DNA from 2 places in the Clostridium sp. DMHC 10 genome. Region 2 is predicted to be linked to the other one. Evidence: riboswitches for the same ligand, from Rfam matches in the RefSeq annotation. Region 2 holds a riboswitch; the other holds the start of a gene.
The links. A riboswitch is a leader RNA that binds a small molecule or an ion and turns the genes downstream of it on or off. The one in region 2 is predicted to bind cobalamin.

Region 1 (16,751 bases), 1.2 Mb from region 2:
TAAGTTTTATAGGATGTGGAAGAAAATACGGATCTCCAATACAAAAATCTAATATTACTGCCAATAAAAAATCTATCATATCTGTTCTCCTAAAAGCTTGTACATATATTCAATGTCAATGTTTTCTCGTACAATTTTTTCAAGTTTATTTAATTCTTCTTCTCTTTTTTCTCTTAAATCCAAACTTGTTTTTTCTTTTATATTTTTTATCTTCCTAATTTTATTTAATATTTTTCCTCTAAATTCATTTGAATCAAATATCCCATGAAGATAGGTTCCATAGTATTTATCAGCTGCCATATCACCATCAAAATAATTAGCCGTCTCTCCAGTGTTATTTTTTATATTTACAAAAGGATTTTTATTCTCACTTGTTCTCCCTGAATGTATTTCATAGCCATATACCTTACAGTCCAAAGCCATACCTTCAACATTTTTAGTTATCTTCTCCCCTTCAAAACGAGTTTCTGTATCAAAAATTGAAAGTCCCTCTTCAACTTCTCCTCTTTCAACTTCCCAGCCTTCAACATCTATTATCCTACTTCCCATAATTTGATAACCACCGCATATACCAAATACAATACCTTTAAAGGTTTTAATTGCCACATCGAAGCCTGAAGCTTTTAGCCATCTTAAATCTTCTATGGTATTTTTACTTCCTGGTATTATAAGCATGTCTGCATCTCCTATTTCAATCGGCGAAGTTATAAAGTTTATTGTCACATCCTCATCAAATTTAAAAGCATCAAAATCCGTAAAATTTGATATCCTTGGGAGCTTTATAACTGATATTTGCACTTCTCCACCTACAGCACTTTTTATTTCTGAGGCTCCATCCTCCTCATCAAGCTTCACATTCATATAAGGAATTATTCCAACCACAGGAATATTTACAAGCTTTTCTATCATATCAACTCCATTTTGAAGAATAGCCTTGTCACCTCTGAATTTATTTATTATTATTCCCTTAATTCTTTCCCTTTCACTTTTTTCCAAAAGCATCACAGTCCCATATATAGCTGCAAAAACTCCGCCTTTATCTATATCAGCAACTAAAATCACAGAAGCATCTGCAATTTCTGCCATGCCCATGTTTACAATGTCATTATCCTTTAAATTTATTTCAGCTGGACTACCTGCACCTTCTATAACCACAAAATCAAATTTCTTTTCAATTTTTCTGTAAGTCTCCTTTATCATACTTTTTAACGTAGTTTTAAATTCAAAATACTCTACTGCATCCATAGTTTTATATGGCCTTCCATTTATAATAACTTGACTTTTCCTATCAGAGGTTGGTTTTAAAAGAATTGGATTCATATATGCTGCCGGCTCAATTCCAGCAGCTTCAGCCTGAAGTACTTGAGCTCGTCCCATTTCAAGTCCTTCCATAGTAACATAAGAATTAAGGGACATATTTTGAGATTTAAATGGACATACTTTGTAACCAGCTTTATAAAAAATTCTGCAAAGGGCAGCTGAAATAAGACTTTTTCCCACAGAGGAGGCCGTACCCTGTACCATTATACCTGACATTTCATCACCAACCTATCCTATAATTTCCTTTAAATGCTTTAAGTATATTTCCTGAAATTTAAGATTTTCTCCAAGGCCATGAAAATAAATATTAACTTTTATACCGGCCTTTTCTAAAATGCTTTTCCAGGAGTTTTCATTCTCTCCACACATATCATTTTTTGCATGATTGCCAGCAACTAACATAAAAGGAGCAAGAGTTACCTCTTTTATGTTGTTTTCTTCAATCCATTTCATAACATTTTCTATAGATGGATACCCTTCTACTGTACCTATGAATACATTTTTGTAGCCTCTGTCTATTAAAGACATTTGAAGCTCTGAATAACATGCATTTGAGTAGTGATAAGACCCATGTCCCATAAAGACTAAGGTTTTATTTTTCTCTATAAGGTCCTTTACTGCTTCTATTAACAATTCATAATCTTCACGTTTATATATAGCAGGAGTCCCGAGGTCAATTTCATTAAACAATTCTTTTCCCTGAAATTCTTCAACTATTGATTTTAAATTGTTATATTCACTTCCAGGAATTAAATGGAGTGGTTGAATAAATACTTTTTCATATCCCTCCCTATAGAGCTTTTTAAGAGCCCCCTGCGGTGTATCAACAAATATTCCATCTCTATTTTTAAGTACCTTTATGACAACTTTAGAAGTAAATGCTCTTCTAACCTCATAGTCACTGTATTCATTTTTTATCCTATTTTCTACAGCTTCTATAGTAAGCTTTCTGGTGTCTTCATAGGTTGTTCCAAAACTAACAACTAGTACAGCTCTTTTCAATTTTCTGTCCTCCATTTATCATTTTAAAAAGTTCTTCTTTATTTTTAGGCACTGAAGGGTCCTTTTTTAAATATCCTTTTCTCATAGGTTTCTCTAAATAACAATCCTCTATGAGCTTTTTATCTTTAAGTTTCTTTGGCATTTTTTGCCTCCATTTAATATACATTTATAGAATTTACGGCTTTTATATAGCTGTAACCTTCTTCTATTGAAAGCTGTGTTAATTTTAAGTAATCTATTTTAAATTTGAAAAAGTATTCTGGAGCATTAAAAACTGATGATAGTGCACACCTTATAACCCCATCATGTGTAACTACTAATACTTTACCTTTCTTTAAAGACATATCTTTTATAAAAGCCTTGGTCCTTTTATATACATCCTTTAAACTTTCACCCTGTGGTATTCTGTAATTTACAAAATCATTATTCCACTTTTGTGCTTCTTTTGGATAAGCTTTCAAAATTTCGTCATAGCTCAAATTTTCAAAAATTCCAAAATTTCTTTCCAAGATTCTATCATCGCTTTTTCCACTTAACCCAAGAAGTTTTGCAGTTTCCCTAGCTCTTTCAAGTGAACTTATATAGACTTCATCGAATTGAATATTTTCAATTAAATTTGCTGCTTTGATAGCTTCCTTCTTTCCCTCGGAGGTTAATGGCAAGTCCAATCTTCCATGATATACCTCTTTTTCATTTCCTTCTGATTTTCCATGTCTCGTAAAAACTATATCCATGACTGCACCACCATAAAAGCTAGTAAACTAACTATTTCACATATTTCTATATTTGCTCCATACACATCTCCCGTAAGTCCACCTATAGTTTTATAGGCTTTTAAAGTTATAAGTCCCGACGCTGTAAAAGCTGCTGCTAAAGGCAGTAAAAATTTATAGCTAAAAGCAAAAACTAAAACCGCCAAATAAGTTATAAGCCCAAAACAAAAATATTTTTTTGGCTTTCCATCTGAAAACATGCTTCCCATTCCACCAGGTCTAGCATTCTTTGTATAGCTCATAAGCATAACTACTGTAAGCCTAGCATTTCCCGAAGCTAGTACCACAGCAGGTAAAAATATTGATGAATTAAGCCTTGATATAATCACAAATTTAAGCAGCAAATCCATAACAACAGCAATAACTCCAAAGGTGCCTGTTCTGCTGTCCTTCATTATTTCAAGTATTCTATCTTTCTTCCTTGCTGAAAAAAACCATCAGAGGTATCTGAAAGACCATCTATGTGAAGCCCTCCTGTAACAATAACCAGAGAGAGAACTACAAAGGCTGCACCTACTTCACTACCGCCTATAAAGTTCATAAATAGGCCTACTGCCCCTGAAATTAAACCTATTAGCATCCCTACATACGGAAAGAAAAAAGTCGATTTTGAAAGATTTTTACTGTTAAAATCTACAGGTATATTTATGGGAATTCTAGTTAAAAACTGAAGTGCTGCAATAAGTCCCTTTATCATTTTATTTTAAGGCTCACTCCACAAAAAACTACATATACTTCATTGCAAAGTGCTGCAACTCTTTGATTTACCCTTCCTGCAATATCTCTAAAAACCCTTGCTATATGATTTTCAGGAACTATAGAACTCCCAACTTCATTTGTTACTATAACAACATTTCTATCTTTGGCTTTTTTAACAAAATTCTCAATTATTTCTACAATTCTATCTTCTATGTCTTTTTCAAGCCCGCTGTCTATTCTCTCCAAAGTTCCTGACATATCAAACATAACGTTTGAGGTAAGTACTGTTAAACAGTCCAAAATATAATTTTCTTCTCTCTCAACAGCCTTTGCTATATCATAGGTTCCTTCATAAGTTCTCCAATAATCAGGTCGTGATTTTTTATGTTTTTTAACTCTTTCTTTCATTTCAACATCCTCTGCCCTTGAGGTTGCAATATACACTACATCTTTTTTGTCTTTATAAAATCCTTCTGCAAAGGAGCTCTTTCCACTCCTTGCTCCTCCTGTAACCAAAGTTATCATCTTATATCCACATAATCCTTTGAATTAATAGAGGCTTGTTCAAAGTAGGCATATTATTTAATGTATAAAGGGCAGCTTCAATTATTTGAAAGGCAAGTGGACATCCAGAACCTTCTCCAAGTCTCATGTGTAAATTAAGCATTGGTTCTAGTCCAATTTCCCTCATCATGTATTTTGCTCCAGGTTCATCAGACAAATGTGAGGCAAACATGTAGTCCTTAGAATATTTATTAAGCCTCACAGCGCATAAAGCGGCGGCAGCAGATATAAACCCATCTATTACTATGGGTTTTTTATTCTTTGCAGCACCAAGAAAACATCCACATAGCCCCGCAATATCAAAACCACCGACCTTTGACAGTACATCTATAATATCCTTTTTATCTGGAGAATTTACTAAAATGGCCTCTCTAATTACCTTCTTCTTATTTTCAAATTGCTCTTCTGTTAATCCTGCCCCTTTTCCTGTTACTGTATCAACAGATAAACTTGAAAGCACACTTAAAACTGCTGCGCTAGTTGTAGTATTTCCTATACCCATTTCACCTGTTCCAAAAATAGCACAGCCATTTTTACAAAGCTCGTCCACAATTTCTATACCAGCTTCAATAGCCTGAATAGCTTGTCCACTAGTCATAGCTGGTCCCTTTGAAATATTCTTTGTTCCCATGGCTACTTTTTTATTTATAATCTTAGGATTGTTGAACACCGCATCCACACCTATATCCACAACTGTCACTTCTGTATTTGTAAATTTAGATAAAATTACAACTCCAGTATCACCTGTAGTTAAATTACTTGTAAGTACTGCTGTACTGCTTTTAGGACATGTACTTACGCCTTCTTCTACGACTCCATTATCTGCACACATTACTATGATATTTTTCTTTTTTATTTCGTAATTAAAGTTCCCTGTTATCCCCGTTATTCTTGAAACTATATTTTCAAGTGTTCCTAAGCTTCCAATTGGTTTAGATAAATTATCTATTCTTCTCATTGCTAATTTTTCTTTTTCTACATCTGCAGGTGCTATTGAAGCAAGGCACTGCTTAAATTTTTTCATACTTGACCAAACCTCCTAAAACAAAAAATAAAACCCCGATATTCTCGGAGTTTTCGTACACAAAACTAAACTCATATAAAATGAGCCTTTTTATATATGGTAAAGTATTTCAATACAAATTTATATTTTAATCCATTAAAATTAAGCTTCTCATCGCTTTACCATAGTACTATACCTCCCTCCGAGGCAATACTGTTATTTTAGGCAGGTCTCCTGACTCACGGATCATTCTCCTCCAACCTTCCCAGCTATATAAATTTTAAAGTAAATTATTTATTTCTCACAAAATTCTTAGAAACTTCAAAATTTTATAAGAACGACTAATGAATTACTAATTAAAATTATATAAAATGCCAGTGGCAATTATGGATTTGTTCCCGTATACAGTAGCGGGGGCTGCAGCGGATTTTCACCACTTTCCCTTTTAAATAAAAATACCTAAAACCACCGTATTCAATTATAGTTTAAATGTTACTACAAATTTTATTTAATTTCAATACACCATCAATAAAACTAATGCTCTTTTTTTCACTTTAATTAGTTTGCAATTTTTTATATTTAGTGCGACAGTCCTATAATAAATAATTTGTCCATTAGTATAAATTTAATTATTTTTACAGTTATTTTCCTATCAATTTAATATGAATATTATGTTTTAATTTAAAATTTTATTATAAAAAGTTCAATATAAGTTAATTTGATTTTATGACTTAATTGACAGATTGTGAATAAAATGTTAACATGCTGTTTATACCTATTATTCTTATTATTTTAGTATGTTTACATATTGATTGACTTAAAAATTTTATTTTTAAACTGAAAAGAGGGATATAAATGAAAAAAACAATTTTAAAAAATATTATGCCGATAGTATCAGCCATAATAGCTATTTGTATAAGTAAATTAGTTCCTGATGGACTTACAGCATATGGAACTAAATTTTGGATTCCTTTTCTTATAATACTTTTAGTAGTATTTGTAATTATAAATATAATTTCATTAATTAATAAAAAAAGTGTTTACCAAATTAAATGAAAAGGCTCCAATAATGTCAGTCTTAATTTTAATACTATCTTTCTGGGAAATACTAACATCAAAGCTTGCAATTTTACCGCTTCCGTACTTTCCAGCTCCTGGCCAAGTAATTGATGCAATTATAACTGATTGGAATAGGATTTTAGTAAGTGCACTCTACTCTTTAAGACTACTTGCAGTTGGTTTTCTTGTTGGCGCAATTTTAGGGCTTATAACTGGCGTTATGATTGGATGGAATAAAAAATTAAACTATTGGTTATCGCCACTTCAAAAAATTATTGGACCTATACCAGCTACTGCCTGGATTCCAATTGCTATGACCATATTTCCAACAACCTTTACAGCTAGTATCTTCATATTAGCACTTGCAGTATGGTTTCCTGTAACTGTAATGACAAGCTCAGGAGTTGCAAATGTTAGGAAGTCATACTTTGAGGTTGCACAAACACTTGGTGCTGGAGAAAGATATCTTATATTTAAAGTTGCCATCCCAGCAGCACTACCAAATATTTTTATAGGTCTTTTCATGGGACTTGGAATGTCATTTGTAACACTTGTTGTTGCTGAAATGCTAGGAGTAAAGGCTGGACTTGGCTGGTACATCAACTGGGCACAAGGATGGGCTGAATACAGCAAAGTATATGCTAGTCTCGTGGTTATGTCTCTAATATTCTCAACAATTATAACATTACTATTTAAAGTTAGAGACAAAGTATTAATATGGCAGAGAGGGTTAATTAAATGGTAAACAATTTAGGCAATATAGAAATAGAAAATATAAGATGTAATTTTACTGACCATAACAATAATGATACAGTTGCTCTAAAAAATATAAACTTAAGTATTAAATCAGGAGAATTTGTATCTATTGTAGGTCCAAGCGGATGCGGAAAATCAACTTTACTTAGAATAATAGCTGGACTTCAAAAATCTACAGAAGGCATCGTAAAATTAGATGGTGAAAAAATTGACGGACCTGGTTATGAAAGAGGATTTGTATTTCAAGATCCAACCTTATTTCCGTGGCTTAATGTACATGATAATATTGCAACCGGTCTAGTAGCAAGAAAAATATATAAGGAAAGAAAAAATGAAATACCTAAATATATAAAACTTGTAAAATTAGATGGATTTGAAAAAGCATATCCTCATCAGCTGTCTGGTGGAATGGCTCAACGTGTTGCTATAGCAAGGGCATTGGTTAATAATCCTAAAGTTCTTCTTTTGGATGAACCTCTAGGAGCATTAGATGCTTTCACTCGTATCCATATGCAAAATGAACTTTTAAGAATATGGAAAGAAAGAAAAAACACTATGATTTTAGTAACTCATGATGTAGAAGAAGCAATATATCTGAGTGATAGAGTTGTGGTAATGTCACCACATCCAGGTCAAATTGAAGAGATCGTCAATATAGATATTGAAAGAAATAGAAAAAGAGAAAGTAATGAATTCATAGAATCAAAGAAAAAAATATTAGATATATTAAATTTTACTGAATAAAAATTAATATAAATATTTAGGGGAAATTGCAATGAAAAAAGGATTTATTAGAGCGACAAGTATATTGTCAATTGTAGCGGTTACTGCTATATTACTTGCCGGATGTGGCAATAACAAATCTACATTAAAGAAAACTAATAGTGGATTAACAGAAGTTACTCTTGGAACTTACAATGGTACATGTGAAGCACCACTATATATCGGAATTGAAAAAGGTATATTTAAAAAACATGGTTTATCACCTAAAATTGTAAATATAAATGCAGAAACACTTAAGGAAGGAATTGCATCAGGTAAAATAGATGGTGCACAAATTTCTGCTGGAATGTTTAAATCAATTCAACAAGGCCTCAATATAAAACTTACAAATGGAATTCATACAGGATGTATTGAAGCTGTAGTTCCTGTAAATTCTTCAATAAAATCAGTTAAAGATTTAAAAGGTAAAAAAATCGGAATAGATGCTATTGGTGGTGTTCCAATGGTACTTTTATCAATTGAACTAGGTAAATACGGAATAGATGCAAAGAAAGACGTAGATTGGAGAGTATACCCACAAGCTCAACTTGCGCAAGCACTCTCAAAAGGTGAAATAGATGCCTTTGGAGCTTGGGACCCTTATGGTGCATTGGCAGTAAACTCAGGAAAAGCAAGAAAGATATTTGGTAACAATAATGTTAAAAATACTGCTAAGGATACTTATTGCTGCTATACAGGGGTAAATGGAACTCTTGCAAAAAAACATCCTGAAGTTGCAAAAGAAATAACCGATGCATGGGCAGAAGCTACAGCCTGGGTTGAAAAACACCCTGAAGAAGCTGCTAAGATAACCGTAGATAAAAAGTATGTAAGTAGTGGAGATGAACTCGAAAATAGCAAATTGATTAGCAATTATGAATTTATTGCAGATAAAAAGAAAGCAAAGCAAGACTTTACAAATACCTTAAAAGCAATGAAGAAGCAGAATATACTTGATTCAAACACAGATATAGACAAACTCGTAAAAGATACCTTCATTGAGTAGAAAGCCGGAAAAAATATGAATAAGAAAAAATCTATTATTATAATTTCAATTATAGCAGCAGTTGTTTTGCTGGCAAGTGCTAGTTTGTATGCATATACCTCAATGAAAAATAAATCACGTTCAAATGTTCAAAATTCAGTTATTCAAAGTAAAAACAAAACTGGTACAGGATCTTGCTGTAATTAAAACCATAAAAAATTCAGGTAGACTTGTTTATACAAATCTACCTGAATTATCATAATTATAGATAAATATTTTCCTAAAAAATTCAAAATAGTGCTTTTTATATCTTTAAAATACTATACTCTATATTTATATAGTATTTTTTCATATCACATTGATTTCTCTCTACCCATTCATAAAAATCTTGATTTTTTCTTTAAGTTCTAATGCAATTTCATATAAAAATTCTGGTAATCTTTCTCTTAATATATCTCCATAGTAATCAGCAAGTATTGCTTTACCTATACCAAGTTTTCCTCCTAAATGCACCTCAAATACTTCCTGAATCTGTCCATTAACATTTTTCTTCTTTCCACAAAAACCTATTCCACCTATTTCATGAGCACTGCAGGAATTCGGGCATCCTGATATATGTATTATAGGGAGAACATCTTCAAGAAAATTCTTTTCTCTAAAATAAATTATAATTTCTCTTAGCACCTTCTGGCTATCTAAAATACCCATTTGGCAAGTAGGCACTCCAATACAAGCTATGGATTGTTCTAATCTATTTTCTCCTCCAATATGCTCTGTAATATCTAGCATCTTTTCAGCTTCTTTTCCATCTAAATTTCTAATATATAAGCCTTCTGTCATAGCAAGTCTTATTTCTGAATCCTGAATATTTTCTGTTTCATCTAAAATGAGCTTAAAATCACCTATTGATAGTTGACCACCTATTGGATGAACATATACACTATATAACCCCTTTTGCTTTTGTTCAACCAATCTTTTACTTTGTACTAAAGTTTCAATTCCAGGTTTATCATATACTTTTTCCTCGACACTAATTTTTAGCTTATTAGCTTGTGTAACTTCTTCAAGATGTTTTTTATAACATTGTATAAACTCTTCTTTTCCCATTCTTTCAACTATATATCTTATACGAGCTTTATTTTTGTTTTTGTAATCTCCTTCATCTATAAAAAGCTGTGTCATTGCTTCCACATGATACAAAACATCTTCTGGTGTTATAAGTTCCGGGAATTCTACACCAACCCTTGAATTTCTCCCAAGACCTCCTCCAAGATACGCTTTAAAATATTCTTTGTCTCCTTCTCTTACTGCAAAGAAACCTAAATCAACAGCTCCTGCATGTGGAAAGTCTCTGTCATTATTTGAAAAAGCAACCTTTAGCTTTCTAGGAAGCTTATACGTGTACACTTTATTTAAAAAGTAATTACCAACTGCCAAAGCATATGGTGATACATCAAAAGCTTCATCCTTATCTACTCCTGACAATGGAGATATAGCAACATTTCTAGGAAAATTTCCGCCTGACCCTCTTGAATATAATCCCTTATTTATTCCTTCTTCCATAGCATCACAAACTTCATCTATACTAATTCCATGAAGTTGGATTGCTTGACGTGTTGTAAGATGTATCCACTGCAATTCGTATCTTTTAGCAAAATCATAAATTAATTCTAAGTCTTTTCTATTTGCTATTCCAGATGGTATTCTAAATCTTATCATAAACTCTTTACCGCTTCTATGAGCATATACTCCCATTCCTCCAGAAGCACCCTTAAAATCCATCTTACTTACTTCACCGTTCAAGAATTTATGTCCGAGTTTTCTAAAACTTTTAACCTCTTCTAGTAAAATTTCATTTAAATTTTTCACTATATATCACTCTCATTTCTAACACTTATTGCAGAACTCTATAAATAGTATACCTTTTTATAGTTAATAAGTATAATACATATTTCTTATTATACCTATTAGTATTTCTTAGAGATAAAATTATAATTTTACTGTAGCACTTATAAAAAAATAATGTGAAGTCACTTAAATCATTATAACCTCACATTAATTTAACTAGATATATTCTTTAATTAAGCATTATTTTACTATATTCACGGAATTTTCTTTTCTCTTAGCAGATGCAGGCGCTTCAGAAGCTTTATATCCAAAAATTCCGGATCCAACTATTTTATATCCACTTGGTATTCCAAGCTCGCTTATTAATTTATTGCCTTCGTCTGAAGAAGCTAAAGCTCTTGGCGAATGAATCCAGCATGAACCTATATTTAATGATGCTGCAGCCAAAAACATGTTTTCTAGAGCTAGTGAAGCGTCACATTCAGGTGCCACTGCCTTCTCATCTCCAGAAACTATTATAAGCGTTGGTGCATTATAAAAAAGATTTAAATCCTTATTTTCAGCTCTATTCATATTTTTTTGCATAATTCATTGACTTTAGCTATTATTTCTTTATTTTGAATTACCGTAAAATGCCATGATTGCTGATTCATTGCACTTGGCGCAAATTTTCCAGCTTCAAGTATTGAATTTAATTCATCATCGCTAATTTGTTCAGACTTAAACTTTCTTATACTCCTTCTACTCAAAATTGCTTTTATTATTTCATTCATAATACCTGCCTCCTAAATACTAATAAATAGTAATATAATACGTACTATTAAAATTATATAATATAAATCGCATATTTTTAAAGTATGCACTTTATAGTTAGCTAGTATTCAAAAAGATAGTATTCAATTGCAAAATAACTATATAAAATATGGATGAACAACATTAAATCCACTATCCATTATTTGCTTCTCTGTTATATTTTCATCAAGATGCATACAATAAACCTTGTTTCTAAGTTCCATAGGTACTGCTTCACAAAGCTTTTTAATAGATAAATGAGGATTGCCCTTATAGTCCAGACCACAAGTATCATGATAAATCATTTCAATTTCTCCGTTTTTAAGTTTATCAATTACTTGGCTGCTTATGCTATTTGAATCACCACTGTAATAAAATGATTTTCTACCCAAATTCATTATAAACCCATATGCTGGTATTGTCTTAGTATGAGTAACTGATAAAAATTTCACATTAATATTTCCAAGTTCCACATCATCTATTTCTGGATTATCACAACTATTAAGATTATATTGTTCACTGCTCGCCCCTATGTTAGCCAAGAAATTTGTTATTAAACTTTCCTGTGGGAAAAATATATTTACCTTATTTTTTAAAATGTAGTATGAGTAAAATATTAAATCTCCAAGACTTCCAACATGATCTGGATGTGTATGGGTAATTATAATATACATTTTTTCTACACCATTTAATAAATTTAGTTTTCTTAACTTGCTAAAGACAGATCCTCCACAGTCTATTAAAATTAAGCTGCTGCCTTTTTTTAAAAAAGCACTATTATTGCCAAGCTTTGTATTAAAAGCACTTCCTGTACCTATAAAATCAACCATCTTTTACACCTCAACTTAATTTTCATAAAATTTAACATAATGTTAAAAAATCTATTGTATTTAAATACTTTATATCCTCTTTCATTATAATGCATTATAGTATAAATTCCATAAAAAAATTACAGGGGACATTGCACCCCCTGTAATTTAAATGTATTTTTTGAATACGATTACTAGCAATAAGTGATTTTTAGTATGCCATTCTCCATAATCTTAAATACATTCCTTTAATACCTATTTGTTTTAAGTAATCTTCAATATATTCCATCAACATTTTTTTATAACTTTTTTCTTTTGAATCATTATTAACATTTAGCATAACAATTTCTGCTGATTCTTCTTTATTCTCGCCTGCATCTGACTTAATTTCAATACTGCAAAAACCTTTTAAAACATCATCTTCTCTAAGCACAAAAACTCTGAACTTATTATTATTAAGAAATTCATCTAATACATTTCTAGCATTCTTGTCAGTTTTTTCATCTAACAACTTTGGTTTAACTAAATTTATAAGCTTATTTTCGTCATTTAAATTTGCCATTCTAATATTGTACAATTCAAATCACTCCATTCGTTATATTTTATTTAGTTTATCAAATTTAATTAACTTTATTCTATAAATGCAATGAATATTCCTTTATTTTTTTAAATTTATGTATCATTTTTATAAAGCATAATAAAACTCTTTATAAATTCCAATCTATTTTGTTATTTTCTTCTTTATAATGATTTAATCTGTGAGTAGCTGGACCCTCAAGTATTTCACCATCATAAGTAAATCTAGAACCATGACAAGGACAATCCCACGACTTTTCAGCATCATTCCACTTTAATTCACATCCAACATGGGTACAGGTAATATTAACTATATGAAGTTTGCCATCTTCATCTCTGTATGCTCCATATTTGTGACCTTCTATTTCTACTATTTTTCCTTCATCCTTTTTAATGTCTATTCCGTCTTCTCCAGATTTTATTTTTCCTATAATAAGCTCTTTTGCCACATCGAAATTTTCAGCAAACAACTTTCCATATGCCTGTGCTGTAAATTTCCTCGTCGGGTCAAATACCTCTTTCCATGGATTATTTGCCCCTAGAATTTCATCTGTGAGTATTCTAGCAGCTGCTGTTCCATTTGTCATACCCCACTTTTTAAAGCCAGTTGCAACATATATATTTTCCTTTGAACTCATTATCTTTCCTATATATGGCACATTGTCGACGCTTATATAATCTTGAAGTGACCATCTATATGCAATATCATCTACTGTAAAAATATCCTTAGCAAATTTCTCTAAATTCTCATAATGCTCCTCAAAATTATCACCATGAGCCACTTTATGATTTTCTCCTCCAACTAATATAAGTTCCTTTTCTCCATCATTTTGAGCTCTTAAAGAACGTGTAGGATTCTCTGCATTTATAAGCATAAACTTTGGGAATTTTTCCTTAATATGAACCGCAACAGCATAGGATCTCTCTGGTCTTAATCTTGTTAGGTAAAGTCCCATTCCATCGTAGCATGGAAAATGAGAACAAATAATAACCTTTTGTACGGTTATTTTCTTTCCATTAGTCACAACAAGTTCAATCGGATTTCCTGGCCTAACTTCAAATACTTCTGTATTCTCATATATTTGATTTCCTGTTTTAATTATTTTCTCTGCTAATGGTAATAAATATTTTCTAGGATGAAATTGTGCTTGGTTTTCAAAAATAAGTGCTGATTTCATAGGAATATTAATTGGAAGATTATCTACAATTTTTGCTTTTATTCCAAGCATCGTAGCTACATTCAATTCTTTTTCAATATCCTTAACATATTTATCTTCATTTGTGTATACACCTGCAGGCATTTTTTTCAAAATCACAATCTATATTTAATTCTTTTATTGTGTTTTCTATAAAACTTATAGATGCTTCATTAGCATCAGCATACTGTTTTGCACGCTCTACTCCCATGGAATTTATTAACTTATCGTATGTTAAGCTATGTTGTGATGTAATCTTAGCAGTAGTAAAACCAGTAGCTCCCTGAAGTATTTTACTGGCTTCAAGCACAGCAATTTTTACTCCTTGTTTACTTAAAAGAAAACCTGCTGTTATTCCAACAATTCCACCACCTACAATTGCAACATCTACCTTTATGTCTTCCTTTAAAGAAGGATAATTTGTACCTTTCGTTGATTCTATCCAATAGGATTTAAGATATTTGTCATTTACATTTCCCATAAATATTCTCCTCTACAAATAAATTATATAGATACCAGTTCAACTATTAAGTTTCACCCCGGTTTCCATTTACCTATTGTTTAGCATTTGATATTTACGTTAAATTATTCACTTTTCAAATTGTGTAAATATATAGATAAACAAGCTGAAATGTTTAAATTACCAATGTCAAATTTATCCTTATAAATTACAATTTGTCAAGCTGAGTGAAGGGTTTTTAATTCGCCCTGCTCATTAAAAAACTAACTTTTTTCACTTATGTGAAAAGTGAAGGGTTTGACATAGCTTTGCTTGTCAAAGGTGAAGGTTTTTTGTATATTGCTTTTTCTCTATTAACATATAAACACATCCTTCTCTTATCTATATTTTAATGTGTTCGGTCTTTCGTGTCTACAATATTATACTAGCACCAGAAAGCTCTTAAGATTTTAACAATTTGCTGCTTAGATTTATTAATTTTATTTAATATTCCAAGATACTGTTACTTCGCAATATTTATATAATGTACATTCACTTCATTACGCACAAAAAACAAGCACCATTAAACCCAAGTGCTTGCTTATAATCTTAGTCTTCTATAAAATTTTATCTAAGAATGCCTTAGTTCTATCTTCTTTAGGATTTGTAAAAATTTCTTCTGGAGCGGCTTCTTCTACAATCTTGCCACCATCCATAAACATTACTCTATCCGCAACTTCTCTTGCAAAGCCCATTTCATGAGTAACAACAACCATTGTCATTCCTTCTTCTGCAAGTCCCTTCATTACATTTAGAACTTCACCAACAAGTTCTGGGTCGAGAGCAGATGTAGGTTCATCAAAAAGCATTATATCTGGTTCCATACAAAGTGCTCTTGCAATAGCAACTCTTTGCTTTTGTCCACCAGAAAGCTTTGAAGGATAAACGTCCAACTTATCACTTAGTCCAACTTTTGCAATAAGCTTTTCTGCCCTTGCTCTTACCACCGCACTATTTTCCTTTTTCACAGTAATAGCGCTGCCATAACATTTTGTACAACTGTCATATGTGGAAAAAGATTAAAACCTTGAAAAACCATTCCTGTCTTTTCTATGATTCTTCTATATCCTTTTTTATCCTTTAAATTTATAGTTTCACCTTCAATAGTTACTGCTCCTTCATCTGGAACTTCAAGATGATTTAAGCATCTTAAAAAAGTACTTTTTCCTGAACCAGAAGGTCCTATTATAACAAGAACCTCTCCTTTATTAACATTAACATTCAAATTTTGAAAAACAGTAAGTTTTCCAAAATTTTTTAGTTAACCCTTTAGCTTCTATCATTAACGTACTAGCTATCTCGTTAGCTTCTGCCATTAACATAATAATCCTCCCCTTAATAAACCGATAATTTCTTTTCTACACGTGAGAATAAGAAAGTAAATACAGTTGTCATTATAAGATAGAAAACACCTGTTGCAAAATATGGAGTAACCGCATCACCAGAAGCTGATACAAAAAGCTGAGCTTTTCTTAAAAGTTCTTCCATTGTTATTACTGAAACTAAGGAAGTATCTTTGATTAAAGCAATAAACTCATTTCCCATTGGCGGAATTATTACTCTGAAAGCTTGCGGTAAAATTATCTTTTTCATAGTTTGAAAATAAGTAAATCCAAGTGCCTTCGAAGCTTCAAATTGTCCTTTATCTATAGCCAAAATACCACTTCTTATTATTTCAGCAACATATGCTCCTGAATTTAAACTAAGTCCAAGTATAGCTGCCTGCATAGCTGTAATTTGAATTCCTAAAGCAGGAAGTCCATAATAAAACACATAAAGTTGAAGCAAAAGTGGCGTTCCTCTAAATATCCATGTATAAAAGGCACCTATAGAATTTAACACCTTATTAGATGAAATCTTTAATATAGCAATTATAAGTGCAATTATGCATCCACATACAATTGCTATGACAGTAAGTTCAACAGTTACAACAGTTCCATTTAAAAGTACTGGCAGCACCTTATTTAGTGAACCAAAATCCATAAAAATAATCTCCCTCCATCAGCCACTTATAAGTATATTTAAAAAGCTCAAAGCCGCTGGTTCTCATATATGCTTGTCGCATTTTTATTCAAATTAAGCTTAAGTATTTATACAATTTCTGAATT
Region 2 (16,751 bases):
TTTCTTTTACTTAATTTGCTGTGAGCATCCTTCATTATTGGTGGGCAGTGAACGTATATAGGAACTTCCCATCCAAAGGCTTCATATAATCTGTTGTATTTTGGAGCAGAAGATAAGTATTCATTTCCTCTAACTACATGAGTTATTCCCATTAGATGGTCATCGACAACATTTGCAAAATTATATGTAGGGAATCCATCAGATTTTATTAAAATCATGTCGTCAAGTTCAGAATTGTCAACGGAAATTCTTCCATAAATAACGTCATCAAAACTTGTAGTACCTTCTGTTGGATTGTTTTGTCTTATAACGTAAGGAACTCCTGCATCAAGCTTTTCTTGAATTTCTTCTTTAGATAAATGCATGCAGTGTTTATCATACTTAAAAGGTCTTTTTAGTGCTTCTGAATTTGTCTTTAAAATGTCAAGTCTTTCCTTACTACAGAAACAATAGTAAGCTTCACCTTTTTCAATCAATTTCTTTGCATATTCAAGGTAAAGTCCTTTTCTTTCACTTTGGATATATGGACCTACCGGACCACCTATATCAGGACCTTCATCGTGCTTTAAACCAGTTGTTTTAAGGGTGTTATAAATTACATCTACAGCACCTTCAACGTATCTTTCCTGATCTGTATCCTCAATTCTTAATATAAATTTACCATCTTCATGTTTTGCAATTAAATAAGTATATAAAGCAGTTCGTAAATTTCCAATGTGCATATAACCGGTAGGGCTAGGTGCAAATCTTGTTCTTACTTCTTTTGCAACCATTAAAAAATCACTCCTATTTTTATTAATAATAAACGCCTCCCATCCAAAGGGACGAAAGGCTTCATAAAATGCTAATCTAATAATATAATATAACGTATTTTATGTCAAGATTATGTATGAGAAATCATATAAAATTACGGCATTGACAGTCTTTTTTTATTTGACTACAATTATAATGAAATGTTAACAGAAAGCTTTTTATTAATTTTAAGTTTAAGTTTCGTAGTGGTTTATCCATAATTAAAAGATTAAGGAAAGATGATTATATGATAAATTTATGTTATACAATAGGGTATGATAAAAGAGAATTAAAAGATTTTAGTGAGATTTTAAAAGAATACGGAATTAATTGTGTGGTAGATATAAGAGCTATGAGAAATGATATAAGTGGTGTATACAATGGGGACAATATTAAAAACTTTCTCAACAAGCTTGGAATTTATTATATACCTATGGGAAAGGAATTTGATTTAAGAAATTATGAGTTTGACGGCAATGACTTTGAAAAAGTACGTTCAAATGAAAAATTTATAAATGGAATACTTAGGATAGAAAATGGAATTAGAAAAGGCTTTAAAATTGTAGTTATGGGTATAGAGAAAGAGCCTATTTGCTGCAATAGAGGCGTAATTATAGCTTATGTACTTAAGAATAGAGGAATAAGACTAGAGCATATAATTAATAAAGAAAGTTTAAAAAATCAAAGTGATGTTGAGGAAGAACTTTTGAAATTATATGGTGTTAAGCTCATAAAAAAAAAAGTTGCAGAGTTATCCATAAAAAGTATTAAAAATAATGTAGATCTAGATATGGATGAGAGAGACTTTAAAAATGAAATGGTTGAGGAAGCTTATAGAGTGAGAAATGCCGAGTTGAACAAAAATATATAAAATAAAAATAGTTTTCATTTTCCTAAATTATTGCAAAATATGAAAATTAATTTTATAATTATTATGACGATAACGTTTACGTTTGGGAGGGATAATTGTGAAGTTTAATCATGTGTCAGAGTATGAAAAATGTGAAAATTTGAAGTTAACTCCTGAAGAATTTAAGAAACTTATAGGTTATAATGAAGTGAAATTGGACAATGAAATTGAGCTGCTTTCAAAAGAAGAATTTGATAAGTACACAATAAAATTAATTAGGTATAAAGTTAATGTAAATGAAAGAGTGGAGGCATACGCGCTTATTCCTAAAAATATAAAAAATAAGGTGCCGGGGATTTTAGCTATACATGGAAATAAAAATGATGAGGATTATAAGTTTGGAAAAAGTACTGCTGCTGGAATATGCAAAAACGATGAACTAAATTATGGGCTTGAACTTTGTCTAAATGGATATGTTGTTATATGTCCTGATAGATTTCCTTATGAAAGTAGAAGCTTTGAAAAATCTAATTTATATGATGATTTTATGAAAAAAAATTCTATAGGTAGAAAAGCAAATGTAAGCGAGAACTATAGGATATTTAGATGTAATGAGCTTTTGTATAGCGGATGTACTGAAATGGCTAATGAAATGTTTGAAATGAAAAGAGCAATTGATATTCTGCAAAGTTTCGAGGAGGTGAATAGTGAAAAAATAGGTATAATTGGATCTGAAGAAGGCGGATTATTTGCAATATTGACTATGTTTTTAGACAAAAGGATAAAGGTTGGGTGCTGTAATTACAATATGTATTTTACTACCAACTTGTATAATGATAATAATGTGAAATTTATTAAAGGGTTTGATATGTGCATTTCTATTCCTGGGTTAAAAGAGTATGCTGCTGAATATGACATACTTTCAGGTATTGCACCAAGGCCTTTTATTTTTACCCAAAATAGTAAAAATGACTTTGAATTATCTTTTGAAAAAATAAATAGCAAAGTTAGAGAAAGATATTTAGATATGAGGGTACCTAATAAATACAGCAGCATAGTGTTTAACAGCGAAAGTTCGTTCCCACAGGATATTAGAGAAAAATGCTATTACTTTATAGATAAATGGATTAAGAACAAGTAAAATATATAGAATTATATGTTTATTCTATATAAAAGTTAAAAGCTGCTCCAAATATTTTAGTCAACCTAAATATTTGGAGCAGCTTTAATTTTAACGCGTTGTTTTAAAGATTAAAAGTATGATTTTTTGCTTCTTGATCTTTTAGCTATTTTGTAAATTATAGTAATTAAAATTCCAATTACTGCGATTATGCAAAGTAAGCTAAATCCATATAAAAGCTTGTTAGCAGCTAATAAATCCTTTGTAGAAATGGATGAATATAATTTATAAGTTTTGGTGATTCCTCTTTCACTAAGAGTTACTGATCCAACTGCGCTATTCGAATTTAGCTTCCAAGGATCTATGCTGGAAACGCTTTGCTTAAGTGACTTTTCGCTGTCGTTTAGCTGGTTTTTATAATAAATTATGTTTTTATTTAAAGTTAAGTTAATATTAGCTGTTTTTTCAGGTCCGAAAAATTTAAAAAGTTTGTAAGATACCTTTATTGAACTATAAGGGGTATTTTTATTATAAAGTGTTGTAGGTAAACTCTCATAGCTGTAATTTATTAAATTCTCCATGTCTTTAAATACTTGAAGATCTTGACTATCATACACGGATTTCATTACTACACCTATTATTCTTTTGCCGTTCCTATTATATAATGCTATAAGACATTTGCCAGCATTTGAAGTTGAACCTGTCTTACCGCCTATACAAGTTTTATCATAAACTGGCTGTTTAGGGTCTATTATTTTATTTGTGTTTGTTATTGGAAATTTTACTTTGTCTTCAGTAAATACAGTTGATTTTTGTTTTGAAATAGTGTCATATATCCACTTATTTTCAAAGGCTACTTTAGCAAGTCTACTCATATCATAAGCAGTGCTGTAATGATTATCATCATGAAGGCCATTTGGAGTAACAAAATGTGTATTTTTTAATCCAAGAGCTTGTACTTCTTTGTTCATAATGGATGAAAAGTTGTTTTTTGTTTCATCAGTGGAATCATTTGTTTTTCCTAATAAGTTTGACGCAATAACATATGCCATATCATTTCCAGAGTAAATTAAAAGTCCCTGCATAACGCTATCGGCAGAAATTTTTTCTCCTACATTTAAAGGATGAATATTTTTGTTGAGTGAAAATTCTGGCTGCTCTTTTGCACTATTTGAATAAGTTAATATATCAGTAGGCTTTTTATTTTTAGCGAGTAAAAGAGCAGTTAATAGTTTGGTAGTACTTGCTGGATAAATTTTATTATCTGAATTTTTAGAATAAATTACCTCGCCAGTATCTGCATCAATTGAGATAGCAGTTTTTCCAACTATGTTTGGCTCCGAAGAGGTGGGTGCAGCAGCAAATGCAGTTGAAGATATAGAAAATAATAATGTAAAACTTATTAAGGTAGATAAAAATTTGTGTTTCAATGTCATCGCTCCATTTATTTAAGTATTTAAAATTATATAAAAAGTATATCATAATGGAAGTAGTAAAAAACATTGTTTCAAAAATATAATAAAATTATAGCTTTTGAAACAATAATTCTAAAAGTGCATAAATCTCGTAATATAATATCAACATTTTTTAAATATAGCTAAGAGTGATAAAAAGCTTTGTTTTAAATAAGTGTAAAGCCAATACTTATTTAAAACAAAGCTTAGAATTATTCCGCACTTTTGTTTTTTACATTTACGAAAAGCAATGAGATCGCAATTAAAGCGACATATGCGAATACATAATAAGCTGGAAGCAAACCAGCAGTAGATAAAAACTTTAAATATATAAATAGTATTAAAGAAACAACGGTCCAAAATATGGATATGTATGATAACATATTATTTTTTTGACGCCAAGACATAGGATCCTTCATAGTACCTAAAATTTTATCTCTGGATTTATTTCCGGGAGAAGTTTTTGTAACTAACGATTTAAAATATATTGAAAATAAAATTCCAATTAAAGCTATTCCTAAGAACCAATATGATAAAGATATAGTTGTAACATTCATGAAAATCGCTCCTTATAGTAAAGTGAATAAAATATGATTTTGTTTACTTTACTATAAGTTTATCCTTAAACTAGAAAATTATACTCTATTTTTATTGGTGTGAACCTTTATATTTTTAAATTTATTGAACAATCTTATACACTTTATATATTGATACTCTATATATGGATTTTCATTTTTAGGCAAATCTTTTTCTACATCATCTTTTGGGATGGTTATGTTGATTAGCTGATTTTTATGCTTAAATTTAACTACATAAACATCTTCAGAATCATAACCTATTTCTACAAATCCAAGTGAAAGTGATTTTTCTGAAACTTTTTTCGATAGAAATAATTTCAGAGCGTATAACTGGGCTTTTACTTATTCTATATAGTATTGAATTTTTTATATATGTTAATATTTTATATATAATTAGCCCTAACAAACTTACAAATATATACATTGTAACAATATTTTTTTGGGGACTAAGTATACTATATGTTCAAAAGATGATGTACTTAAAAGAGCATAAAGAATGGCTGGTGCAATTATGATACAAATGAGTAAAGTTAAAATTATGTTTAGTATTTTATTTTTCATAATATCATCTCCATATAATACTTTATAGTAAAATTATAAAATAAAAATAAAATTTTTAAAGCATAAATTTATATTAGCTGTGAACTAAAGAGTAGTACTTGAACAATTTTGGTGTTTTAAATGTTTAAGTAAACTCACTATATACATATTTGAAAAAAAAAATATATATGGTAACATAAACTTAATATTTAATATTAGCTTTAATATAAGGGAATGTGGTATATGCCACAGCAGCCCCCGCTACTGTAATCATAGACGAATGATTTGTAGGTATATGGTGGAACCACCGTAAAACTAATCTATTTATGTTCTAAAATCCTAATTTTTAAGGAATTATGTACATATATAGATTTTACTTGAGCTGGTTTCAATGAGTATATCTTTAACGCCACTCATTTTTAAGGTGATTTCTATAGTAATTATCTTAATTTGGGGAAGGTAAATCATGAGGATGAAGTGAAAGCCAGGATATCTTATATTAAAGATAAACTACTTGAAACTTGAAAATTAATTTGTACCAAAATGCTACCTTTTTAGCATTTTGGCATAAATTGACTTTAGCGGTTGAAATTGTTTATCTATAAAGGAAAACAATGAGAAGCTTAATTTATACATCGTGAAAATATTGAATTATCAGCGATATATATAAGTTAATAGTTGAGTTGTTTTTCCCATTATGGCAATTCCACCTTCGGAGGGAAGGTTAAGGTTTTTATGAGAAATAGCTGTGAGCAGCTTTTGTTGTATTATGAACCTTAGGGTTCTTTTGTTTTTTTTGTTAATATATTTTTAATAATTAAAGGTGGTAAATTTGGAGAAAATTCATGTTATTAGTCCTGTTAATTTGTGTTTGGTACTGCTTATAATAACTTTTTTAGAAGATAATCCACTTATAATATTTTGTATATTTGTTTTTATAATAATAGGTTTTATTAGAAATCATGAAATTTTAAAATTAAAAAATGGATTTATATATTTCGTACCACTAGCGGCCATAAATATAATAATAAATATGCTTTTTGTATCTAAAGGAAGTTTTGTATTTTTAAGCATTTTTGGAAGATATTTTACTCTAGAATCAGTTATTTATGCTTTTACACTTACCTTTAAGCTTTTAGTAGTAATATACATATTTATATTCTTAGGCATTCTTATAGATTCAGATGCAGCAGTGTCATACTTTTTAAGTAAAATGCCTAAAACGACTTTAGCTATGATGATTGGTATTAAGTTTTTTCCTGCAATGAAAGAAAGATTAAAAAGCATAAAAATGATATATAAAGTTAGAGGCGTTGAATTTGAAAGTGGAAATTTAAAAGACAAAGTAAAAAGCAATATGGAAATACTATCAGTGCTTTTGGAGGACTCCTTAGAGACTTTTTTTAATATAGCTGAAACTTCATATGTAAGAGGATTTTTAAGTGGAAGAAGAACTATGTATGAAAAGCAAAAGTTTCATAAAAAGGATTATATATTAATGATTATATATTCAAGTTATTTAACATGTTTTATTGTAGTACACTTGTTAAAGCTAGATAAATTTGATATATATTCTCAAGGTATAAATAAAAGTTCATTTTTAAATTCATCTGTCTATGTATTTGCAGTTATGACCTTATTAAGCTTAATCTTAGCAGGCAAAAAATTGAAATTAAGCAGAGTGGAGAGTTGAGAAAAGATATGTCTTACATAAAAGTGGAAAATTTAAATTATTCCTATCCTGACGAAAAAAATAAAAGCATTTGTGACATAAATCTTGAAATTGATAATGGGGAAATACTTCTTCTTTGTGGAAAATCAGGGTCTGGAAAGTCAACTCTTGGGAGATGTTTCACAGGTGCAGTTCCAAATTTTTATGGAGGGACAATAGGAGGAAATATAATAATAAACGGAAAGAGATTAAACGAACTTTCTGAAAGGGAAAGGGCCTCTTATGTAACAATGGTATTTCAAGATCCTGAAAAACAAATTTTAATGGATAGAGTATTTAGAGAAATAGCTTTTGGACCTGAAAATGTTGGGGTAGAAAGCAAAGTTATAAAAAGAAGAGTAATTGAAACCATGCAGTTTTGTAATATATTACATTTAAGAGATAGGCTTATAAATACACTTTCTGGAGGAGAAAAACAAAAGGTAGCAGTAGCATCGGCTTTAGCATATATGCCTAAGATTATTGTATTTGATGAGCCAACCTCGCAGCTGGATCCAGAAGCTTCAGATGAAATTGTAAATCTCATAAAAAAAATTAACAGTGAACTTGGCATTACAGTTGTTTTAATAGAGCAAAGAATAGATAGATGTTTTGATGCTGCAGATAAAATAGCTGTTATGAAGGATGGAAGAATAGTTTTTTATGGAGATAAAGTGAAAATGTACAGTGATAATTTAAATGAGGTGAAAAGTTTTTTGCCATCATATTTAAAGGCTTCTAAAATTTTAGGAAGAAAAAAAATGCCACAAAGTTTTAAAAGCCTTAGAAAGAGTTTAAGTAAATCTGAAGTTTCCATAACTAATTTAGATGAGCAAAAAATCAATTCAGTGCGAGAAGACTGTGCTATTGAGATGAGAAAAGTGACCTGCAAATATGGAGATATTGCGGCAAATAACAATATTGACTTAAATATAAAAAGTGGAAGCTTTAATGCAATTATAGGTTCTAATGGTGCAGGAAAAAGTACGTTGGTTAAGGCGATTATGGGTTTTGTAAATTATAATGGGAACATAAAAATATTAGGACATGAAGTAAAAAAATTAAAATTTAAAGATATAGGAATTAAAATTGGTTATGTATCACAAAACCCAAATGATTATTTATCAAAGGATACGGTTTATGATGAGTTAAAATTTACATTAAACAATTATAGAATAAATGATGACAACTTAATAGACCATACTTTAAAAGAACTTGATATATATAAGCTTAAATCAAAAAATCCTAGAGATTTAAGCGGAGGAGAAAAACAAAGGGCAGCTATTGCCTCAGTGCTTGTACTTAAACCAGAAATTTTAATATTGGATGAACCTACAAGGGGACTTGATGAAGAAGGAAAGTATAAGCTGGGCAGCATCCTTAAAACTTTAAATAACAATGGATCTACTATAATTATGATTACGCATGATTTGGATTTTGCAGCTAGGTTTTGTAGTAATTTTATTTTAATGTTTGATGGAAAGGTAATCAGCAGCGGTAGTAAATATGATGTACTTAAAGATGGAATATACTATACAACAAACATAAATAAGCTGTTTAGGGATGTGGAGCCAAATGTTTTTGTCATTGAGGACATAAAAGGAGATGCATTATAATGAAAAGATTGCTTTCTTTTTTGATGATGATGTTTGTTCTTTTTCTTATGGCAATAGCATTTAAGTATGGAGGAGAAAATTATTTTCCTTTAATAATTACTTTGATAGTTTTTTGTATTGTCATTATTTCATATTTTTATTTTGAAAAAAAGTTATATGGGCACAAAGGAAATAGCGCTTATTGGAGGGATTTCTGCCTTTGCAGCTGCTTCTAGGGTTGTATTGGCAGCTATACCAAATGTTCAGCCTGTAACTTTTATTGTGGCACTTTCAGGAATTGTTTTTGGCTCTTTTGAGGGGTTCCTCATTGGAAGTACTACAGCTTCATATCTAATATATTTTTAGGCCAAGGACCATGGACACCATGGCAGATGTTTTCATGGGGGATTGTGGGATATCTATCTGGTATTATTGGTAAAAAGGATAAAAAATTATCTGTTGAACTATTTTCTGTGATATGTTTTTTATATGGATTTATGTTTGATTGGATAATGGATTTATGGCATGTCCTAGGTTTCATAAGGCCTATAAATATAAAAACTGTATTTTTGGCTTACGCATCTGGAATTACCTTTGATGTAATGCATGCAGTAGGTAATTTTGTATTTTGTATTGTGTTTTATGATAAATTTTATAAAATACTTCTTAGATTTAAGAAGAAAATGAAAGTAACATATATAAAAGAGGGGGAAAAGACATGAAATTAAAAAAAATTATGGGTAAGTGTATTTGCTGCTTACTAAGTTTTATTATTATCTTTGCATATGCGCTAAGTGCTTCACCTTTAATTGCAAAGGCTGATGTAACAACAATAAAGGTTGTTGTTGATGGTACTCAGGGTCAAATTGCAAGTGGTGTAACTGAGCAACATAATGCATTAGAAGCTATGAAAGATGTTTTAGATAGTAAAGGAATAAAATATAGCGTTCCTGATGGACAGTATGGAAAATTTATAGATAGCATAGGCGATTTAAAAACCAATGATGTTCAAAAAGGTTCAGGGTGGATGTATGCAATTAAAAAATCAGATGGAACTTACGTTAGTCCTAATAATTCTATTAATAACACAAATTTAGATAGTATGGATGAGCTTTTGGTGTACTTTTCACTTTGGGGAACTACTTATCTTGCAAATGATATAGAGTTTTCAACAAAACAAGCGAATAAACCTGTTACTATTTCAATTAACAATAAAAGTTTAGACTGGAATACAAACCAAACTGTTACTACTCCAATTGAAAATATAACTGCAAAAGTTATCAGCGAAAATGGAGATGAAGTGCCAGTTTCCTTAGATAAAAATACAATAAATATAAGTGGTGGGCTTAAGGAAGGAAATTACTATTTGGACTTAAGCGATTATAGTAATACTTCAATACCTAAAGTTGCAGCAGATAGATTTGAATTTAATATTACAAAAGAAGATACCACGAGTAACGGAAATGGGCAAGGCAACACACAAAATGGCAATGGTGATAATAACAGTAATAGCAACTTTAATATCGAAAATGAAATGAAGCTTACAGAAAATGTAGTAAAGAATTACACTGATGAGTGGGCTGCACTAGATTTTTATAAAACTGGAATGCAGGGCAGCATAAATAAGCAATTTATAACGGATGCCTTAAATAACATAAATAAAAATGGAATATCAAAATATTATAATACTCAAATTGAAAAGCTAATAATAGGATTAACAGCAGCAGGATATACACCATATAACTTTGCAGGAATAAACTTAGTATCTGAACTTTATAATAGAAATATAGATGATTTTCTCGTCAATGATGCTATTTATGGGCTAATGGCGTATAACTTTGCCAATATAAACGATGAAAATTATAAAATAAAAAAAGATACACTTAAAAATTATATACTTCAAAATGCTATAAAAGATGATAATGGAAATGTTGTAGGCTGGTCTTATGATGCTTCAACTAAAACTGCAGATGCAGATATGACAGGAGCTACTATTTCTGCTTTATCTACTTATTATAATTCTGGCGATAAGGAAGTTATTTCGGCTGTAGATTCAGCTATTAAACATTTAAATGACATTGAAAACGACAGTGGGTATATACCTGGAACTTATGGAGATTCAAGTGAAACAAATGCTTTTGCTATAATAGGCCTTTTATCGGTAAATGTTGATCCATATGGTACCACTAAAATTTCAAGTGGAGAAGTTAATTTTCAAAAGCCAAAAGGGAATTTAGTTAGTGCTCTTCTTTCATATAAAACTTCAGATGGACATTATAAGCACAATCTTCAAGATGAAGAAGGAAATGACTTTTCAACTGAGGAAGCATTTAGAGCTCTTTTTTCACTTAATGAATTTAGTAAAAGCAAAGGTGTCTATAATTATTATGAAAGTAACATAAATGCTGCTCAATTACCAGTGTATAATGTAGCAATTAGTTCAGGGGCAAGCAACACTAATACTAATGTAAATAATTCTAAAAATGTAAGTGAAAATCAAGTGTTAAAAGGAAGTACAGATTTTAGAGGAACACTTCCTAAAACAGGATATTTCTTTGATTTCAAGTTGCTATTTATAATGGGAATAGCTCTTATGGCAATAGGTTTTTGTATAATAGGTATACTGCAGAAAAGGGCATATATACTAATTCAAATTAAAAAAATTATAGGATATATTTCTAAGGGGAGAAAGGGATCATATTGAAGAAAAAGATAGTTTTAAGTATTTCAATAATAGTTTTATCTTTAGTTTTAATTTTAGGTGGCAATGCGTTAAGAAATAATTTGGAAGATAACAAGCCTAATAATATTTCTAAAAAGATTACAGCTGTAAATAAAGCCAAGGAAAAACAAGTAAAAAGTACTCCGGTTAAGGATGTTTCACAAATAGAAACAAAAACGTCAAGTGATGAAAAGGATACAAAGGAAAAACAAAGTACTGATAATAGTAAAGAAACTGCTGTAAGTAATAAGTCAAGTGCTGTAAATAAGAGCAGTAATACTAGTAATAAAAGTGTAAGTAGTAGTAATAGTAATACTGGTGTATCGTCACCAATTTCACCTAAGCCGAGTGAAGAGCCTAATCTCACTGTAGTAGATGCTTTGAATAACAAGACAATTCTTTCGACATATGTTGATGTAAATGGAAAAACTGTTGGAGAAGTTACGTTAGATGCATTGAGGTCAAAGGGAATACCAGTTGAAAGCACAGGTTCAGGATATGCTTTATATATTTCATCGATATCTGGAATAAGGGAAAGAGAGCATGGAAAAAATAGTGGGTGGATATATTTTGTAAATAGAAATTCACCACAAGTTGGCTGCGGTGGTTATAAACTTAAGCAAGGTGATAAAATTGAATGGAAATATTCATCAAATTAAAGAGGGTTTATGCCCTCTTTAATTTTTACTATTAAATAGTTTTCTAAAAATTAAGAAAATACTTTAATTTTGATTTGTATGGCTGTATAATGTAATAAATAAAATTAATTTCTATTTTTGGATTAGCAATAGGGGGTATGTGCTATGGATGATTGTCCATTTTTAACCACAACTGAGGAAAAGGTGGAATGTTTTAGGGAATGTGTTTTTTTTAAAGAAAAGGGTAATCATAATTTATGTCCCTTTAAAAGGTTAGAATCAAGTAAAAACACTTCAGCAGGTTTATACGAGTATGTTTCAATGAAAGATGATGAAAATGATATAATTGAACATTATAAAAAATACATTGGTGCCAATTTTTAATAATTAGGAATATATATTAAATATGTGGATAGAATAACTAAAAAATAGTGTGAATTTTCATTTAAATTTTATAGTTGTATGCCTGGAAAAATATTTGAAAGGGTGTTTTTTATGATTGAGAGAACATTAGTTTTAATAAAACCAGATGGAATAAAGAGAAAAATAATGGGAGAAATAATAAGTTTTTATGAACAAAAGGATCTCAATATAGTTGAGTTAAAACTTGTTCAATGCAGTAGAAAAACAGCAGAAAAGCATTATGAGGAGCATAAGGGTAAATCTTATTTTGAGGAATTGATAAACTATATTACAAGCGGAAAATTATGTGCAATGATTATAGAAGGAGAAGAAGCAATAAACATAGTTAGAAAAATTAATGGGAATAAGGACCCTAATCTAGCTGAATTGGGAAGTATAAGAGGAAAATATGCCGATGATAGAACAAAAAATCTAGTACATGCTTCGGATAATTTTAAGAATGCAGAAAGAGAAATAGCAATATGGTTTCCAGACATAGTAAGTAAAGTTGCTTTCGATGAGAAAAAATTCTATTAATATATAAATTTATTAAATACAGCTTTCAAATAAACTGCTTAAAAATTCAATGTACAATGAAGTTTGAATTTTAGGCAGTTTATCTTTATTAAAAATCAAGGGAAAGTGGTTATATGGGTAAATCTAAAGTTATTATGAAAACTAGAGATATATTTGAACTTAATAAAAGGAATCTTAAAGCTTATTTGAAAAAGCCAGTAAGGCCTAAATCTGAAAAAATAGTTACAAATTCAATTCAATGGGTTGGGCATGCAACTACCATAATAAACATGGAAGGCAAAATTATATTGACAGACCCTGTTACGAAACATTTAGGTTACATGAAAAGACTTGTAAAACCATCTGTGAATTTAAAAAATCTAAAAATAGATTACATTCTCATAACCCATGGACATATGGATCATCTTGATTATAGTGTTCTTGCAGGACTTGATAAGAATGCTACTGTTATAACTTCAAGAGGAGTTAAAAAGACACTAAAAATTATAGGATTTAAAAAAGTAAATGTGCTTAGTGAAAATGAAGCTTATAAGGATAGAAATATAGAGGTTGATGCTATAAAAGCTAATCATAATGGAAAAAGATATTATTTTTTTGGATACAAGGACAGTAATTCATACCTTATTAAAGGAAATAAAAAAAGTGTCTTATTTGCAGGAGATACTGCTTATACAACAGTATATAAGGATATAAAAGTGGATGCAGCAATTATGCCAGTAGGATGTTATAAACCAGATGAGTTTTTAAAGATGCATTGTTCACCTGAGCAGGCCTTTAAAAAATGTTTAAAATGATGAGAGCAAAGCAAATGATTCCAATACACTATAAAACATATATTTTAGCTCAAGATGATGATAATGAAACGTTAAAAAGACTTAATACTATCAATGATGGCTCAATAAAAATTGTAGATGTTGGGCAAACAATTGTATTTTGACACTAAACATGTTAATATATAATAAGTTATAAATAAACATTTATTACATGTATATTTAGGAGGCTTGGTTGACGTGAATAAAGTTAAAATAGGTATTTTGGGTTTAGGTAATGTAGGAACAGGTGTATGGAAGATATTAAATACAAATAAAGAGGAGATACGAAAAAGATCTGGATATGATATTGAAATTGAAAAAATTTTAGTAAGAGATGTTAATAAAGATAGAGGAATCGATGTTCCAAAGGAGCTTCTAACAGATAATCCAGATGATGTGTTAAAAGATAATTCTATTGAAATAGTAGTAGAACTTATGGGTGGAGTTGAGCCTGCGAAGGAATATATATTAGAAGCTATGAAAAATAAAAAACATGTGGTTACTGCAAATAAGATGCTTCTTGCAACGGAAGGTGATGAACTATTTGCAAAGGCAGAAAATGAGGGGGTAATGTTTTATTATGAAGCTAGTGTTGCAGGTGGTATACCGATAATACATGCTATAAATGAAAGTTTGACTGCCAATAAAATAGAACAGGTAATAGGAATAATAAATGGTACTACAAATTACATACTTACAAAAATGACATTTGAAAATATGACTTTTGAAGATGCCTTAAGAGAAGCGCAGGAGAAAGGTTTCGCTGAAGCTGATCCAACCTCTGATGTTGAAGGATATGATGCGATGTATAAGCTTGCTATACTAACTTCCTTGTCCTTTGGAACAAGAATTAATATAAAGGATATATATAGAGAGGGAATAACAAACATAAAACCAATAGATATAAAATATGCGAAGGATTTTGGGTATGTTATCAAACTTATAGCTATAGTAAAAGAAGTTTCTGGTAAGCTTGAAATGAGAGTTCATCCAGCAATGCTTCCAGAAAGGCATCCACTTGCAAGTGTAAATGATTCATTTAATGCTATATTTATAAGAGGAAATGCAGTTGGAGATATGATGCTCTATGGAAGGGGCGCAGGAGACCTTCCAACAGGAAGCGCAGTAGTATCTGATATAATATCAATATTAAGAGGAAATACAGATGTAGAGGCTATAAGTGCGGTTAAAAACAATTACTGGAATATAAAGCCTAGTCCGATGGCAAACACTAAAAGTGAATACTATATAAGGATTTCGGTCATGGATTTACCGGGAGTTCTTGGTGAAATTTCAACAATCTTTGGAGAAGAAGATGTAAGCATACTTTCAGTGATGCAAAAAGGTAAACGTGAAGAGTTTACATCTGTAGTGTATTTTACTCATACTACATTTGAAGGGAATATAAATAGAGCTATAGAGAAGATAAATGCTTCGGCTCATGTAAAATGTGTGGATAACATAATAAGAATAGAAAACATACAATAGATTTGGAGGAATTTTAATATGGAAGATATTTATTATAGTAGTACAAGAGGAAGTGAAACTAAAGTCTCTGCTTCAGAAGCAATTTTAAAGGGAATTTCAGAAGACGGTGGACTTTTTATACCAAATGAAATCCCTAAGCTTAAATGCACTATTGAAGAAATTTCAAAACTAGACTATAAAGAAACAGCATATACTGTAATGAGCAGCTTTTTGACAGATTTTGCTGAAGAAGAACTTAAAAACTGCATAGAAAAAGCATATGATGCTAAATTTGATACAGAAGAAATAGCACCTATAAAGAAGACTGATGATGCTTATTTTCTTGAATTGTATCATGGTCCTACGCTTGCTTTCAAGGATATGGCACTTTCAATACTTCCACATTTATTAAAAACTTCAGCGAGGAAGCACAATATTAAAGATAAAATAGTTATTTTGACAGCTACTTCTGGAGATACTGGAAAAGCAGCACTTGAAGGATTCGCAGACGTAGAGGATACTGAAATTATAGTGTTTTTTCCAGAAGATGGTGTAAGTGAAGTTCAAAGACTGCAAATGGTAACTCAAAAAGGTTCAAACACTCATGTTGTAGGTATTGAGGGGAATTTTGATGACGCTCAAAGTGGCGTTAAGAAAATTTTTACTGACAAGGAATTTGGAGACAAACTTAAGGAAAATGGTTATAGGTTTTCATCAGCTAATTCAATAAATATAGGCAGACTTGTTCCTCAAATTGTTTACTATTTTTATGCTTATGGAAGCTTATGCAAAAAGAAAGAGATAGAGTGTGGTGAAAAAGTAAATTTTGTTGTTCCAACAGGAAATTTCGGAAATATACTTGCTGCGTATTTTGCAAAGAACATGGGACTTCCTGTAAATAAGCTTATATGTGCTTCAAATGATAATAAAGTCCTCTTTGATTTCTTTAAAACAGGAGTTTATGATAGGGATAGAGAATTTGTAACTACAATATCACCATCTATGGATATACTTATATCAAGCAATCTCGAGAGACTTATATATCTTGTTAGCGGTAGAACTCCTAAGAAGGTATCTCAACTTATGAGTGAACTTTCGGTAAATGGAAAATATCAAATAACAAGTGAGATGAGTGATAAGCTTCAGGATTTTTATGGAGGATATGCTACAGAAGAAGAGACTAAAAGGGCAATATCAAAAATGTATAATGAGAATGATTATTTAATTGATACTCATACAGCAGTGGCATACAGTGTGTATGAAAAATATAAAGATGAGAAGAATGACAGTACAAAAACTGTAATAGCTTCAACAGCAAGCCCATATAAATTTACAAATGCAGTAATGGAAGCGGTAGATGATAAATATTTAAACTGCAATAGTTTTGAACTTATGAAAAAAAATGAGTGCTTTAATGAATTCAGATATACCAGCAGGAATACGTGGCATAGAAGAAAGAGAAATTCTCCACAAAAACACTTGTAAGAAAGATGAAATGAAAAATATAGTTGAAAAGTTTTTGAACTTATAAAA

Region 1: it holds a riboswitch for cobalamin, as region 2 does, so the genes downstream of both, cobT (nicotinate-nucleotide--dimethylbenzimidazole phosphoribosyltransferase) here and AGR56_RS05125 (energy-coupling factor transporter transmembrane component T) in region 2, are expected to answer to the same signal.

Annotation. Positions count from the first base shown of each region.
Region 1 covers NZ_LGVB01000015.1:1,905,676-1,922,426, reverse strand. Annotated here, with positions in the region: gene cbiB (adenosylcobinamide-phosphate synthase CbiB) at 1-79, opposite strand, end outside; gene AGR56_RS11325 (cobyric acid synthase) at 76-1,536, opposite strand; gene AGR56_RS11320 (sirohydrochlorin cobaltochelatase) at 1,549-2,322, opposite strand; gene AGR56_RS20295 (hypothetical protein) at 2,297-2,464, opposite strand; gene AGR56_RS11315 (histidine phosphatase family protein) at 2,478-3,056, opposite strand; partial or broken gene cobS (adenosylcobinamide-GDP ribazoletransferase) at 3,047-3,792, opposite strand; gene cobU (bifunctional adenosylcobinamide kinase/adenosylcobinamide-phosphate guanylyltransferase) at 3,789-4,319, opposite strand; gene cobT (nicotinate-nucleotide--dimethylbenzimidazole phosphoribosyltransferase) at 4,321-5,382, opposite strand; cobalamin riboswitch at 5,568-5,839, opposite strand; gene AGR56_RS11290 (hypothetical protein) at 6,217-6,417, shown strand; gene AGR56_RS11285 (ABC transporter permease subunit) at 6,431-7,165, shown strand; gene AGR56_RS11280 (ABC transporter ATP-binding protein) at 7,159-7,920, shown strand; gene AGR56_RS11275 (ABC transporter substrate-binding protein) at 7,952-8,944, shown strand; gene AGR56_RS20290 (hypothetical protein) at 8,960-9,130, shown strand; gene AGR56_RS11270 (nitrite/sulfite reductase) at 9,293-10,792, opposite strand; gene AGR56_RS23435 (nitroreductase family protein) at 11,012-11,356, opposite strand; gene AGR56_RS23430 (nitroreductase family protein) at 11,341-11,544, opposite strand; gene AGR56_RS11260 (MBL fold metallo-hydrolase) at 11,683-12,393, opposite strand; gene AGR56_RS11255 (GNAT family N-acetyltransferase) at 12,584-12,949, opposite strand; partial or broken gene AGR56_RS11250 (FAD-dependent oxidoreductase) at 13,080-14,625, opposite strand; partial or broken gene AGR56_RS11245 (amino acid ABC transporter ATP-binding protein) at 15,201-15,926, opposite strand; gene AGR56_RS11240 (amino acid ABC transporter permease) at 15,979-16,626, opposite strand.
Region 2 covers NZ_LGVB01000015.1:668,575-685,325, forward strand. Annotated here, with positions in the region: gene gltX (glutamate--tRNA ligase) at 1-773, opposite strand, end outside; gene AGR56_RS05105 (DUF488 domain-containing protein) at 1,040-1,663, shown strand; gene AGR56_RS05110 (acetylxylan esterase) at 1,761-2,783, shown strand; gene AGR56_RS05115 (D-alanyl-D-alanine carboxypeptidase family protein) at 2,894-4,198, opposite strand; gene AGR56_RS05120 (hypothetical protein) at 4,429-4,773, opposite strand; cobalamin riboswitch at 5,563-5,829, shown strand; gene AGR56_RS05125 (energy-coupling factor transporter transmembrane component T) at 6,167-7,027, shown strand; gene AGR56_RS05130 (energy-coupling factor transporter ATPase) at 7,036-8,661, shown strand; gene AGR56_RS21390 (hypothetical protein) at 8,818-9,006, shown strand; gene AGR56_RS21395 (hypothetical protein) at 9,033-9,362, shown strand; gene AGR56_RS05140 (DUF4430 domain-containing protein) at 9,359-11,344, shown strand; gene AGR56_RS05145 (DUF4430 domain-containing protein) at 11,341-12,021, shown strand; gene AGR56_RS05150 (hypothetical protein) at 12,166-12,384, shown strand; gene ndk (nucleoside-diphosphate kinase) at 12,499-12,939, shown strand; gene AGR56_RS05160 (MBL fold metallo-hydrolase) at 13,053-13,733, shown strand; gene AGR56_RS21400 (hypothetical protein) at 13,721-13,876, shown strand; gene AGR56_RS05165 (homoserine dehydrogenase) at 13,950-15,239, shown strand; partial or broken gene thrC (threonine synthase) at 15,258-16,749, shown strand.